2 regions of the Streptomyces sp. NPDC040622 genome follow, and region 2 is predicted to be linked to the other one. Evidence: riboswitches for the same ligand, from Rfam matches in the RefSeq annotation. Region 2 holds a riboswitch; the other holds the start of a gene.

Region 1 (7,298 bases), on a different contig from region 2:
CGCCGCGGAGTCGGGTTTCGGTCGGCGCAAGCTGATCCGCAACACGATGTTCGGCGCGCTGGCCCTGGTCCCGCTCTCCGGTGTCGTCCTGCTGCGTGACCTCGGGCCGCTGCCCGAGGACAAGCTCCGGCACACCAAGTGGGCCAAGGGCAAGATGCTCGTGAACATGAACACGCACGAGCCGCTGCGTCCCGCGGACGTGCAGGTCGGTTCGCTGACCTTCGCCATGCCCGAGGGCATGTCGGAGCACGACCACGACTTCCAGACCCAGATCGCCAAGGCCGCCCTGATGATCGTCCGGATCCAGCCGGAGAACATCAAGGACAAGCGCGAGCTGGAGTGGTCGCACGAGGGCATCGTGGCGTACTCCAAGATCTGCACCCACGTGGGCTGCCCGATCTCCCTGTACGAGCAGCAGACGCACCACGTCCTCTGCCCGTGCCACCAGTCCACCTTCGATCTCTCCGACGGTGCCCGAGTGATCTTCGGCCCGGCTGGTCACGCCCTGCCGCAGCTGCGCATCGGCGTGAACGAAAAGGGCTACCTCGAGGCGCTCGGCGACTTCGAAGAGCCCGTCGGTCCTGCCTTCTGGGAGCGCGGATGAGCACCACCACTTCTTCGAACGACAACCGCAAGCAAGCCCCCGCGGGCGAGCGCGTCGCGGACTGGGCCGACGGCCGGCTGGGGATCTACTCCCTGGCCAAGGCCAACATGCGCAAGATCTTTCCGGACCACTGGTCCTTCATGCTCGGCGAGATCTGCCTGTACAGCTTCATCATCATCATCCTCACGGGTGTGTACCTGACGCTGTTCTTCCACCCGTCGATGAACGAGGTGGAGTACTCCGGCAGCTACATCCCGATGCAGGGACAGCTGATGTCGGAGGCGTTCAACTCGACCATGCACATCTCCTTCGATGTGCGCGGTGGTCTGCTGATCCGGCAGATCCACCACTGGGCGGCGCTGATCTTCCTCGCCGGCATGTTCGTGCACATGATGCGCGTGTTCTTCACGGGTGCGTTCCGCAAGCCCCGCGAGGTCAACTGGCTCTTCGGCTTCCTGCTGTTCGTCCTCGGCATGTTCACCGGCTTCACCGGTTACTCGCTCCCGGACGACCTGCTCTCGGGAACCGGCGTCCGCTTCATGCAGGGCGCCATCCTGTCGATGCCGATCGTCGGCACGTACATCTCGATGTTCCTGTTCGGCGGGGAGTTCCCCGGCGGCGACTTCGTGGCGCGGTTCTACTCGGTCCACATCCTGCTGCTGCCGGGCATCATGCTCGGCCTCGTGGTGGCGCACCTGATCCTGGTCTTCTACCACAAGCACACGCAGTACGCGGGCCCCGGCAAGACCAACAAGAACGTCGTCGGCATGCCGCTGCTGCCGGTGTACATGGCCAAGGCCGGAGGCTTCTTCTTCCTGGTCTTCGGTGTCATCGCGGTCATCGCGGCGATCGCCTCGATCAACCCGATCTGGGCCATCGGCCCCTACCGGCCGGATCAGGTGTCCACGGGCGCCCAGCCGGACTGGTACATGGGCTTCGCCGAGGGTCTGATCCGTGTGATGCCGGGCTGGGAGATCAACCTCTGGGGCCACACGCTCGCCCTGGGCGTGTTCATCCCGCTGGTCGTGGTCTTCCCGCTGGTCCTCGTGGCCATCGCGGTCTACCCGTTCATCGAGTCCTGGGTCACCGGCGACAAGCGCGAGCACCACATCCTGGACCGCCCGCGCAACGCCCCGACCCGTACGGCCTTCGGTGTCGCCTGGATCACGGCGTACATGGTCATGCTGGTCGGTGGTGGCAACGACCTGTGGGCCACCCACTTCCACCTGTCGCTGAACGCGATCACCTGGTTCGTGCGGATCGGCTTCTTCGTCGGTCCGGTCCTCGCCTTCATCGTCACCAAGCGGATCTGTCTGGGTCTGCAGCGGCGCGACAAGGACAAGGTGCTGCACGGCCGCGAGTCGGGCATCATCAAGCGCCTGCCGCACGGTGAGTTCATCGAGGTCCACGAGCCGCTCAGCCAGGAGCAGCTGCACACGCTCACGGCGCACGAGCAGTACAAGCCGGTCGAGATCGGCCCCGCGGTCGACGAGAACGGTGTCGAGCGCAAGCTGTCCGGTTCGCAGAAGCTCCGGGCGAAGCTCTCCAAGGGCTACTTCGGGGAGGACAACCAGATCCCCAAGCCCACCGCCGAGGAGTACAAGGAGATCACGAGCGGCCACGGCCACCACTGATCAAACCGAGCTCCACGAGCTCTGACCACAAGGTCGCCACGGCAGGAGCCCCGTCCATTGCATGGACGGGGCTCTTTGCCGTCCCGGACGCTGGATAGGGTGGTGCCACCCCCTGTGCGGGGGCCCTTGTCACCCACGGACGAAGACCAGGAGCGGCTATGAGCGCTGTGACCCCCGCAGGAGGCGACACCGCGGCGGACCGTTCCTGGCCCGACGTGCTGAACGGCCTGCTCGACGGGCGCGACCAGAGCGCGGACGACACGGCCTGGGCCATGGACCGCATCATGCGGGGCGAGGCCACCGACGCGCAGATCGCGGCCTTCGTGGTCGCCCTGCGGGCCAAGGGCGAGACCGTCGAGGAGATCTCCGGACTCGTCCGCGCCATGTACGCGCACGCCAACGTCATCGACGTGCCGGGCCCGAGCGTCGACATCGTGGGCACCGGCGGCGACGGCGCCAAGACCGTCAACATCTCGACCATGTCGGCGATCGTCGTCGCGGGCACGGGCGCGAAGGTCGTCAAGCACGGCAACCGCGCCGCCTCCAGCGCGTCCGGCGCCTCCGACGTCCTGGAGAAGCTCGGCGTCAATCTGGACCTCACCCCGCAGCGGGTCGTCGAGGTCGCGGACGAGGCCGGCATCACGTTCTGCTTCGCCGTGAAGTTCCACCCCGCGCTGCGCCACGCGGGCGGCGCGCGCAGCCAGCTGGGGATCAGGACCGTCTTCAACCTCCTCGGCCCGCTCACCAACCCCGCCCAGGTGCGGGCCCAGGCCGTCGGTGTCGCCGACCCCAAGATGGCGCCCGTCGTGGCCGGCGTCTTCGCCGAGCGCGGCAACTCCTCGCTCGTCTTCCGCGGCGACGACGGGCTCGACGAGCTGACGACGACGGCGACGTCCCGGGTCTGGACGGTGCGGGACGGCGCGGTGCGCGAGGAGGCCTTCGACCCGCGTGACGTCGGCATCGACGTGGTGCCGGTCGAGGCGCTGCGGGGCGCCGACGCCTCGTACAACGCGGAGGTGGCGCTGCGGCTGCTGGACGGGGAGAGCGGGCCGGTGCGGGACGCGGTGCTGCTGAACTCCGCGGCGGCCCTGGTGGCCCTGAGGCCGACCGACGAGCCCCTGGTGGAGCAGTTGCGCGCCCAGATGGTCAGGGCGGCGCAGGCGATCGACTCGGGCGCCGCGAAGCGGGCCCTGGAGCGCTGGGTGTCCGCGAGCAACCGCTGAGGAGAACCCTCCGGTGTGACGCACGGCGCAGTCCGGAATCTGGACTGCGCCTTGCGCGCCGAAGATCGTGTGGCAGGATGCTGCACAGGTCATGAGTGACAGCGACTACGGCCCCGGCCCGCTGTCCGGCAACCCTCCGTCCGTGGCGGGGTGCCCCGGGTGAAGACCAGGCCGTGCGCAGCGAGGCGTATGGCAAGCGCGGACCCCTCTCAACCCTGGGGTCCTGGTCCTCAAGGGAGCAGTCTCGTGAGCAAGCGAATGTGCTAGGGCCTTCGGCCCCTTTCCGCACACCCTTCTTCTCTTCATCACTGCACCGCCGCACCCCTGTCGTGCCGCTGTCGTCGCAGTGAACTCACTTGTCTCTCACGGGAGTTCGCCATGTCTGTTTCCGCCGTTGCCGTCGACCCGTCCGTCTGCGCCCCGCTGGCCGTCCTCGGCAGGGACGTCACCGTTCCGCTGGTCACCGGTGGCGAGGTGACGTACGCGGCGCTCGACTACGCGGCGAGCGCCCCGGCGCTGCAGCGGGTCTGGGACGACGTGGCGGCGTACGCGCCCTACTACGGCAGCGTGCACCGCGGGGCCGGCTACCTCTCGCAGCTCTCCACCGACCTCTTCGAGAACTCCCGCGAGACCGTCGCCGCGTTCCTCGGCTGCCGCGACGGCGACCAGGTCGTCTTCACCCGCTCCACCACCGACTCGCTGAACCTGCTGGCCGCCGCGCTGCCCGCCGACTGCCAGGTCTTCGTCTTCGAGACCGAGCACCACGCCTCGCTCCTGCCGTGGCGCGACGCCCGCGTCACCTACCTCAACGCGCCGCGCACGCCCGGCGAGGCCGTGCAGACCCTGGAGCGCGCCCTCGCGGAGCGCGACCCCTACGGCCCCGCCCTGGTGTGCGTGACCGGCGCCTCGAACGTCACCGGTGAGCTCTGGCCGGTGCGCGAGCTGGCCGCCGCCGCCCACGCGCACGGCGCCCGGATCGTCCTGGACGCCGCGCAGCTCGCGCCCCACCACCCCGTCTCCATCGACGAGTTGGACGTCGACTGGGTCGCCTTCTCCGGCCACAAGCTGTACGCGCCCTTCGGCTCGGGCGTCCTCGCGGGCCGCTCCGACTGGCTGCGTGACGCCGAGCCCTACCTGGCCGGCGGCGGGGCCTCGCGGAAGGTGGCGCGCCGCGCCGACGGCGGCGTCGACGTGGAGTGGCACGACACCGCGGCCCGCCACGAGGCCGGTTCGCCCAACGTCATCGGCGTGTACTCGATCGCCGCCGCCTGCAAGGCGCTCACCGAGGCGGGCTTCGACGACCTCGTCGCTCGCGAGCAGTACCTCATCGGGAAGGTCCGCGAGGGCCTCGCCGAGGTGCCGCAGGTGCGGGTCCTCTCGCTGTTCGGCGACGACGCGCCGCGCGTGGGCGTCATCTCCTTCGTCGTGGACGGCTGGAACAGCTCGCACTTCGCCGCCGCGCTCTCCGCCGAGTACGGCATCGGCGTGCGGGACGGCCTCTTCTGCGCCCACCCGCTGGTGCGCACCCTGCTCGGCAGCGAGCCCGACGAGCCCGGCGAGTGCGGTGCCCCCGAGGCCGCGCCCGGCGAGAAGTCCCTGAACGCCATCCGCGTGAGCTTCGGCGCGGGCACCCCCGACGAGCACGTCGAGCGTTTCGTGCGCGCCGTCAAGGAACTGGTCGCCGACGGAGCGCGGTGGAACTACCGCACCGAGGACGGGCGTTGCGTGCCGGACACCAGCGCCGCCGCCTGAGCCGGAGACAGCAGCCGTGACCCGAGCCGGATCATCCGCACGGTCCGCTCGGCCGCGTCGGTGAGGAACTCGCCGCCCCTGCCGAGCGCCTCGGTCGGCGGGACCGGGGCGGGCAGGATGGCGCTGCAGGCGTCCACGCCCAGCGCGCGGACCGTGTGCGCGCCGGGCCACCTCGGCGGGGATCGCCGCGCGGCGTCCGGTGGTCCGGGGCGCCCTCGGCGGTGATGACCAGGTCGGCGCGGGCGAGCCTGCCGTCCAGGCCGACTCCGTCGAGCAGGACGTCGAAACGGGGCAGGAGGGCGGCGCCGAGCGCGGCGAGTCCGGTGCCCAGGCCGCCCGACGCGCCCGTGCACAGGTCGGCGCGTACGCGCAGGTCCCGCGTGAGGATGTGCGCCCAGTGCTCCAGGGCGGCGGTCAGCTGTTCGACCTGAGTGGGGGTCGCGCCCTTCTGCGGGCCGAAGACGCGGGCGACGCCGCGCTCACCGCACAGCACGTTGAAGGGGCCGCAGGCGACGCGGATCCCGGTGTGCGCGAGGCGCGCGTCGAGGCCGCTCGCGTCGATGCGGCTCAGGCGCGTCAACTCCCGCCCGCCGGGTCCCGGTTCCCAGCCGTCGGCGTCCAGGAGGAGGGCGCCGAGGGCCTGCAGGGCGCCCGTGCCGCCGTCCGACGTGCCCGGGTCGCCACAGCCGACCAGGACGCGTCCGGCGACGGCCCGGCCGATGGCCGTCGCCATCGGGAGCGCGACGCCCGAGATGGCGGGCAGCACGGTGAACACGTCGGCGGCCTTGGCCCGTTCGCCCGCCGGGTGGATGGCCACGACGAACGCGGCCGCCGGGTGGCCCTCGCCCGCCCCGATCTCCCCCTTCGCCCAGCGGATCTCGCCCCGGTCGCGGTGGAGCGTGCCGGTCGCGTCGGGGGACGCGAAGACGGCCCTCATCGCGGCGGGGTCCTCGGCCGGCGGGTGGTCGATGCGCGGCTCGCGGGACTGCTGCTTCTTGGCGGGCGCCCGGCCGGAGCGGCCGACCAGGCCGAGGAGTTCCTCGTCGGGGTCGGTGAACCTCTCACCCGTGTGCGGGCCGACGCCCTCGCGCGCGAGGTTTGGTGAACTCGCCGGTCTCCTGGGCCAGGAGGCGGTCGATGCGGTGCTCGACGTCGCGGAGCAGGACCGAGCGGGTGGTGGCCGCGACCGCGCCGAGCGCGACGGCCATCACGACGAGCAGCCACAGCAGGACGCGGACACGGGCCGGTATCCGGCGGCGCCGGGGCTCAGCCGTCGTCTCCGGGCCCGTCGTCGTCGCGCTCGCCCCGGCCGTCGTCGGCGCTGGCGTCATGGCCATCGTCCGAGGGAGTCTCGCTCACCGGAGGTGGGGACACCTTCTCGTCGCTGGGGGAGGGCCGGGGCGCGCCCGGTGGCGAGGAGGGCGAGCCGCTCTCCAGCTCCGCCTCGGGCGGGGCCTCGGGCTGCTCGGGCCGGTCGGTGAGGGCGTAGCTGGTCGCGGTGATGCCCAGCGGAATCGCCACGACGGCGGCCAGGGCGGCCATGCGGTGGGAGAAGACCATGACAGCGAGGGTGGCCGTCGCGGTGCACCGCCAGGATGAGGCGCTGAGGAAGAAACCCTCGTCAGGGCCCGTGCGTACGAGGACCGACCCGGCGGGCGGGACGGCGGGGGAGCGTGCCTAGGAGTCGAGGCCGATCGCGAAGGCCGCTTCCAGGTCGTGCTGCGAGTACGTGCGGAAGGCGACGTGCGTGTCGGTGCCCTCGACGCCGGGGATCTTGCTGATCCGGCCCGGGATGACGTCCGCGAGGTCGTCGTGGCGGGCCACGCGCACCATCGCGATCAGGTCGTACGTGCCGGTCACGGAGAAGACCTCGCTGACGGAGTCGAGCGCGGCGATCGACTCGGCGATCTCCGGGATCCGGTCCACGCTGGTCTTGATGAGCACGATCGCGGTGATCACGGCTGGCTGTCTCCCTCGGTGGCCGGTGCTGTGCCTTTCACTCTAGCCCTCCCGTCTCCCGCTCCGGCGCGCGCACGGACGTGCTCCGCGACCCCCTGTGCTGCCGCACGCACCACCCCCACGCGA
Region 2 (7,298 bases):
TTCCACGACGCGTCACGGGTGTTCCAGTCCCTCGACCCGTTCTTCACCACCGTGCCGTGGACGTACCGCACCCACTCCCCCGGCGACGCGGATGCCGCCGCCGAGGTCTTCGTCCAGGCCCGCACCCGCTGCTTCAGCGCCTCCCGCGGCCCTGGCTGACCCCTACGGGTCCCCGTCCGACCGTCCCCCCGCTCCCCCGTTCTCCCCGTCCCCTCCGGAGGTTCCCACCGTGTCCCGCACCACCTGGTCCTCGAGCCCGGTCCCGGCACAGCGCCAGGACGAGGAAGAGCGACTCCGTGAGCTCGGCTACCAGCCCGTCCTGGCCCGCCGCATGGGCGGCTTCGGCAACTTCGCCATCAGCTTCTCCGTCATCTCCATCCTGTCCGGCTGCATGACGCTGTACGGCTTCGGGCTGAACACCGGCGGCCCGGCCGTGATGCTGTGGGGCTGGGCGGGCGTCGGCCTCTTCGTGCTCTGCGTGGGCATGGCGCTCGCCGAGGTCACCAGCGCGTACCCGACGTCGGGCGCCCTGTACTACATGGCCGACCGGCTCGGCGGGCGCCGCTGGGGCTGGTACACGGGCTGGCTCAACCTGCTGGGACTGCTCGGTGCGATAGCGGGCATCGACTACGGCGCCGCGCTGTTCACCGGCGCGTTCCTGAACCTGAAGTTCGGCTTCACGCCGACGCCCGAGAAGACCTTCCTGATCTTCCTGTGCGTCCTGCTCCTGCACGCCGTCCTGAACCTCTTCAACGTGCGTCTGGTCAGCCTGCTCAACTCGATCAGCGTCTGGTGGCACGTGGCCGGCGTCGCCGTGATCGTCGGCGTCCTCGCGATCGTGCCCGACCACCACCAGTCGCCGTCGTTCGTCTTCGGCGAGTTCGTGAACAACACGGGCTGGGACAACCCGCTCTACGTGACGGCGATCGGCCTGCTCCTCGCCCAGTACACCTTCTGCGGGTACGACGCGTCCGCGCACCTGTCGGAGGAGACCTCGAACGCCTCCGTCTCCGCGGCCCGCGGCATCGTGCGCGCCATCTGGGCCTCCTGGATCGCCGGATTCGTCCTGCTGGCGGGGCTGACCTTCGCCATCCAGAACTACGCGGGCACGGTCGGCACCGACACCGGCGTGCCGCCCGCCCAGATCATGATCGACGCGATCGGCGAGTCCGGGGCGACCGCGCTGCTGCTCATCGTGATCGTGGCGCAGCTGTTCTGCGGCAACGCCGAGACCGCGGCGGCCAGCCGCATGGTGTTCGCGTTCAGCCGCGACAACGCGCTGCCCGGCTCCGCGATCTGGCGCAAGGTCAGCTCCCGTACCCAGGTCCCGGTGCCCGCGGTGTGGCTGTCGGTCGGCCTGGCCGCGGTCATCGCCCTGCCGTCCCTGTACTCGGCGACCGCGTACACGGCGGTGACCGCCATCAACGTCATCGGCATCACCCCGGCGTACGCCATCCCGATCTACCTGCGCCTGCGCGCGGGCGACCGCTTCCAGCCCGGGCCGTGGAACCTGGGCCGCTGGAGCAAGCCCGTCGGCTGGATCGCGGTGCTCTGGGTGGCCTTCGTGACGGTGCTGTTCTGCCTGCCGCAGGTCTCGCCGGTGACGGTCGACTCGATGAACTACGCCTCGATCGCGCTCGCCGCGGTGCTGCTCCTGGCCACCGTGTGGTGGTTCGTGGCGCGCCGCTCGTACAGCACGCCGCAGGCGTACGGCTCGGACCGCGAGCAGGCGGAGGTCGCGGAGAACATCGTCTGATCCGGTCCCGGGACCGCCTCACACCGGGCGGTCGTTGAGGATCTTCTGGAAGAGCCGGTGGTCGCGCCAGGCGCCCTTGATGCACAGGTAGCCCGGCGCGACCCCGTACTCCTCGAAACCGCACTTAGCGAGCACGCGCTGCGACGCGGTGTTGTGGAGCAGGGTGCCCGCCTCGACACGGTGCAGGCCCAGGTCCCCGTCCGCCGCCCCACACACGTACCGGGCGGCGGCGGTGGCCAGACCCCGGCCCACCTGCCCGGCGTCGATCCAGTAGCCGAGGTTCCCGCTGCGGGCCGGGCCCAGCACGATGTTCGACAGGGCGGCGTGGCCGACGACCTCGTCGCCGCTCACGAGCACCCAGTGCGCCGAGCGGCCCGCACGGCCGTCCTCCAGCTGCCCGCGGACCCGGTCCCTCTGGCCCTCCTCGGTGTAGAAGGACTCGGGCCGGTCCGGCTCCCAGGGGTCGAGGTGCACGCGGTTGCGCCGGTGGGCGCGGGCGAGCGCGGGGCCGTCGCCGGGCGCGACGGGTCGGATGGCTACGTCGTGCGCGAGGGCGACCGCTCCAGTGATCATGTGCACAGCGTACGAGCGGCCGCCCGGGGCGCGTCAGCGGCCGCCCGCCACCCGCAGCACCGTGCCGGTCGCGTACGAGGCGTCGTCCGAGAGCAGCCAGGCGACGGCCGCCGCGATCTCCGACGGCTGCCCCGAGCGCCCCATGGGGATGCCCGGAGCGAGCTTCGCGGGACGCTCGGGGTCGGCGTGGAACTCGGTCCAGATGACGCCGGGGGCGACGGCGTTGACGCGGATGCCGTCCGCCGCGACCTCCTTGGCCAGGCCCACCGTCATCGTGTCGACGGCGCCCTTGGCGGCCGCGTAGTGGACGTACTCGCCGGGGGCGCCGAGGGTCGCGGCGGCGGAGGAGATGTTCACGATCGCGCCGCCGCCGGCCGACATGTCGCGCACCGCGCGCCGGGCGCAGAGCAGATACCCGAGCACGTTGACCTCCAGGGCCCGGCGCAGACCCGCGGCGTCGGCCTCCGCGAGCGGACCGACCGGGGCGCCCACGCCCGCGTTGTTGACCAGTCCGGTGACCGGGCCGAGCTCGGCCGCCGCGGTGTCGAAGAGGCGGTCGACGTCGGCCTCGTCGGCGGTGTCGGCCCGGACGGTGACGCAGCGGCGGCCTGCCGCGCGTACCGCGTCGGCGGCCTTCTCGGCGGCGGCCTCGTCCGCGTGGTAACCGATGACGACGTCGTGGCCCTCCTCGGCGAGACGGGCGCTGACAGCGGCGCCGATGCCGCGACTGCCGCCGGTGACGACGGTGACGGGGTGGTGTTGCACGGGGGACCTCCGGCTGTGGGTGGCTGACTGTCGCGCCGCCCGGACGCGGGGATCGCCCGCGTCCGGATCACGTCGTCATCCTACGAAGCGGTGATCTTCGGCGGCGGCCGGGACGAGGCGGGCCCCGGCGGATGCCGTCAGTGATCCGCCGGCTGCGGGGCCACGCAGACCAGCGTGGTGCCCACGGTGTCGCGGCTGAGCCGCAGCAGGTTCCAGCGGGGCTGCCACCGGGCCAGGCCCTTGTGCTCCCGCAGAAGGCCGCGCAGCCGCTCCGGGTCGTGCGTCCACAGGGCCGCGGGGACACCCCTGGTCGGGCCGAGCACATGAAGGGCGATGCGGCCGTCCTCCGCGACGTCGTGCGAGGACAGGAGCACGTCGACCACCGTGCCGGGGTCGCTCGCGCTGTTGCGGGCCTGGGTCCAGTGGACCTGGTGACCGGGGGTGTAGGTGTCGCAGGTGTCGTGCGAGTGCGTCATGGTGCGCCTCCGGAGTCGTGGACCCCGGTGTCGCCGACCCCGGTGATCCGCCGTTCCCCGTGCACGTCGCACGGGGCGGGTCGTCACCCGGGGCACCCGCGACGGAGCGGGGTGCCGTCCAGCGAGCCGGGGCTTGGCGCTGGAACTCGTGACCCGCCCCGACCGTAACACGGCGTCCGGGAGGCCTGCCCGGGCTTTTCCGCACCCCCGGACAGGCCTCTCACCCCACGGTTCTACGGGGTTTCCACCGGCACGACGGCGTCCTCGGGGGCGGCCTTCTCCGCGGGCAGGCTGTCCATGAAGGAGCTGACCGAGAAGACCGCGTTGCCGGGTCCCGCCGGGCCGTAACCGGGCGGCGACGAGAGGCCGTTGGCCTCCATCGTGGCGCGGTAGGCCTCCAGGAGCCGCACGTGGTACTCCAGCGGGGCGCCCTGCGGGTTCGCCTTGCCGAGCGGGGTCGTGGGCTCCGGGCACCAGGTGGTGAAGCGGGGCGTGATGCCGCGCGACATGAAGTACTGCAGGCCCTCGACGGTGGAGTCGATGGCCTCGTCGACCGTCTTGAACCCGAAGGGCTCCGCCATCTCGACGCCCGCCACGAAGTTCGGGATGACGTTGCGCGGCCCGAACACCTCGGCGGAGTCCAGGATGCGGCGGTGCCACTCGTCACGGCCGACGTAGCGCTCCTTGCCGGGGCAGTACCGCTCGAACAGGTACGGGTCCCACACCTCGTAGTTGGGGTGGTAGATCCGCACGCCGTAGTCGTGGAAGCGCTGCACGTCCGCCTTGGGCAGGGCCTGGGCGACGACCTTGCCGATCCAGCGGCCGGGGAAGCGCTCCTCGATGGCCTTGGCGTACTGGCCGTAGAAGTCGGCCTCGTCCTTGCCCTGGAGCTGTGTGGTGATGGCGCCGCCGGTGAGCGTGTACGCGGTGGACGACTTGTTGGTGTCGTACTTGTCGATGATGGCGAGGGCCTCAAGCACCTCGTCCATCGGCTTCACGCCCGTGTAGGGGCGGCCCGCCGCCTTCTGCTGGCGCCAGTTGTGGTTGATGTCGCAATACTGGCACTCCTCCTTGGCGCCGAAGTACTGGCAGACGCGGAAGACCGTCAGGTAGATCAGGTAGCCCCACTGGATGGTGGGGGCCACCTCCATCACGGACTTGCCGTTCTCCAGGGTGTGCCGGTAGTAGTCCGGCATCGGCGGCAGGCCGACGTCGGAGATCCGCACGCCGTCCAGGTAGAGGCCGAGGACGCCGTGGTCGTCGGCGGCCACGCGGTAGGGCGACGCGGGGTTCACGCGCACCGAGACGACGGTGCGGCGCAGCTCGTAGGGACCGCCGGTGAGGACGATCTCCTCCGGCGGGCGGCGCAGCGCGGCGGCCCCCAGCTCGGGGAGCGTGCCGTGGTCGAAGGAGAAGATGAAGTACGACTTCGGCTTGACGTCGCCGCCCTCGTTGTCGCTGAGGGCCGACTCGTCGAAGGCGATGCCGCCGCGCAGCAGGTCTTCCTTGATCACGGCTTCCCGCGGCACGTGCGGGAACCGCTCCATGAGTGACTCGATGAGCTGGGTACGGCTCTCGCTGCGGCTTGGCATGGGCCGGGCACCTCGGATCCTGTCGGTCGATCTGTCCCGTCCACGCTAATACGCGCCCGATCCGTTCCGGATCCGACTCCGGTCTCAGTCCTCATCCGCAGCAGGTCTAGACTCCGGGCGGGCTGCCTCCTTCGTTGACGCGGCCTCCTTCGTTGACGCCGGCCGGCACCACCGGGACCCCCGTGGCCGCGGAGGCGTACCCCGCCGCCACGAGGCGCAGCGTGCGCAGGCCGCCCTCTCCGTCGGCGACGTCCGTGCCGCCCTCCTCGGGTCCGTACAGGAAGGCGCGGAGCATCCGCTCGTCCAGGTCGACGCCGAACGGGACCTCCGTGCCGCGTCCGGCGCGTTCGCTGAAGCCGTGCACCTTCTGGTCGAAGGCGTCCATCTCCAGCGTGGCCCGTTCCCCGACGACGGTGAGCTCCAGGCCGCCCCAGGAGTGGTGGGATCGCGGGTGGGACCAGCTGCAGTCGATGGTGGCGACGGCGCCGTTGGAGTAGGTCACGCTGACCAGGCCGCTGGTCTCGGCGTCGACCTCGTCGGCGTACAGGAGGTTGTTGGTCTGCGCGTACACCTCGACGGCGCGGGCCTCGTCGAAGAGGTCGTCCAGCAGGTCGGCGATGTGGACGGTGTGGTCCATCAGGGCGCCGCCGCCGGAGAGGGCGGGTTCGGCGAACCAGCGGCGGTCCCGGGTCGGCATGCTGCCGTTGTTCGCGCCCGACACCGCGAGGACCGCTCCCGCCTCCCCCGCGTCGACGGCGGCCTTCACGGCGGCGTAGGCGGGGCTGAAGCGGACGGGGTGGGCGACGGCGAGCCGGACGCCCGCCGCGCGGCAGGCGGCGACCATGGCCTCGCCGTCCTCGACCGTCGCGGCCAGCGGTTTCTCGCACAGGACGGCGGCCACGCCGTGGGTGGCGGCCCGTTCGACGAGCGGGCGGTGGCGGGCGTTCTCCGAGCAGACGAGTACGGCGTCCGGGCCCCAGGCGAAGGCCTCCTCGTAGGTCTGCGCGTACGCGGTCCCCGTCGCCTCGGCGAGCGCCCGGCCGCGGACCTCGCCGGGCGCCGCGTGGTCGGTGTCCGGGTCGCTGCCCAGGACCTCGATGCCGGGCATGCGGGCGAGCAGCCGCAGGTAGCCGGCGGCGTGGACGTGGGCGAACGACAGGACGGCGACCTTCATCGCGCTGCCTCCTCGATCTCGACGGCTTTGCCGGTGCGGCTGGATTCCACGGCGGCCTCGGCGATCCGTACCGCCTCGACGCCGTCGCGGGTGCTCACCCGTGGTGCGGGCCCGCCGTCCTGCCAGGACGCGGCGAACTCGCGGAGTTCGGTCAGGAAGGGGCTCTCGGTCATCGGGCCGGCCGGGATGCCTTCGTTGGCCGCGCGCACGCCCTGTGCGGTGATCCGGAAGCCCGGTACGGCGGTGGAGTCGTGGTGCAGGAGACCGTCCGCTCCCGCGACCCGGAACGTCGTGCGGAACGGCTGGTCGGGCAGGCCCCACAGGCCGCTGACGTGGGTGACGGCGCCCGACGCGTGGGTGAGGACGGCGGTCGCGGTGACGACCTCGGGCGGGGTGCCCGTCGCGTGCTCGACGCCCCGGGTGCGCGCGTGCACCCGGACCACGTCGCCGGCGAGCCAGCGGGCGATGTCGAGGTCGTGCACCATCAGGTCCATGATCACGCCGCCGGACTGGGCCGGGTCGCCGAACCAGGGCGCCCACTGGGGCCTGGCCCCGCCGCGGGTGAAGCGCAGCACCGCGAGCTCGCCGAGGTCACCGCGGGCGACGGCCTTCCGCAGGGCCGCGTACGCGGGGAAGTAGCGCACCACATGGGCGGGGTGGAGCCGTACGCCCGCCGTCTCGGCGGCCGCCGCGATCTCCTCGGCGTCGCGGGCGGTCAGGGCCAGCGGCTTCTCGCAGACGACGTGGCGGCCCGCGGCGACGGCGGCGAGGACGAGGTCCTTGTGGGTGGGAGTGGGGGTGCAGACGTCGACCGCGGTCGTGTCGGCGAGGAGGGCGTCCGCGCTGTCGACGGCCCGGACGTCGTGACCGCGCTCGGCGTACTCGCAGGCGAGTTTCTCCGCGGAGCCGTCGACGGTGTGCACGCTCACCCGGGCGCCGAGCGCCAGCCAGCCGGGCAGATG

What was found. Region 2 has a riboswitch for S-adenosylmethionine ahead of ACZ592_RS12580 (hypothetical protein). Riboswitches for the same ligand answer to the same signal wherever they lie in the genome.
Region 1: another riboswitch for S-adenosylmethionine. It lies ahead of ACZ592_RS35945 (aminotransferase class V-fold PLP-dependent enzyme); the one in region 2 lies ahead of ACZ592_RS12580 (hypothetical protein).

Annotation. Positions count from the first base shown of each region.
Region 1 is NZ_JBVIXD010000016.1:108,927-116,224, reverse strand. Features, by position in the region: gene qcrA (cytochrome bc1 complex Rieske iron-sulfur subunit) at 1-604, shown strand, start outside; gene qcrB (cytochrome bc1 complex cytochrome b subunit) at 601-2,238, shown strand; gene trpD (anthranilate phosphoribosyltransferase) at 2,397-3,461, shown strand; SAM riboswitch class IV at 3,549-3,666, shown strand; gene ACZ592_RS35945 (aminotransferase class V-fold PLP-dependent enzyme) at 3,840-5,213, shown strand; partial or broken gene ACZ592_RS35940 (glycerate kinase) at 5,162-5,919, opposite strand; gene ACZ592_RS35935 (hypothetical protein) at 6,275-6,544, opposite strand; gene ACZ592_RS35930 (small secreted hydrophilic protein) at 6,480-6,773, opposite strand; gene ACZ592_RS35925 (Lrp/AsnC family transcriptional regulator) at 6,891-7,172, opposite strand; gene ACZ592_RS35920 (rhomboid family intramembrane serine protease) at 7,210-7,298, opposite strand, start outside.
Region 2 is NZ_JBVIXD010000004.1:120,971-128,268, forward strand. Features, by position in the region: gene ACZ592_RS12560 (hypothetical protein) at 1-159, shown strand, start outside; gene ACZ592_RS12565 (amino acid permease) at 230-1,756, shown strand; gene ACZ592_RS12570 (GNAT family N-acetyltransferase) at 1,775-2,329, opposite strand; gene ACZ592_RS12575 (SDR family oxidoreductase) at 2,363-3,094, opposite strand; gene ACZ592_RS12580 (hypothetical protein) at 3,232-3,570, opposite strand; SAM riboswitch class IV at 3,615-3,724, opposite strand; gene ACZ592_RS12585 (radical SAM protein) at 3,804-5,162, opposite strand; gene ACZ592_RS12590 (Gfo/Idh/MocA family protein) at 5,269-6,336, opposite strand; gene ACZ592_RS12595 (Gfo/Idh/MocA family protein) at 6,333-7,298, opposite strand, start outside.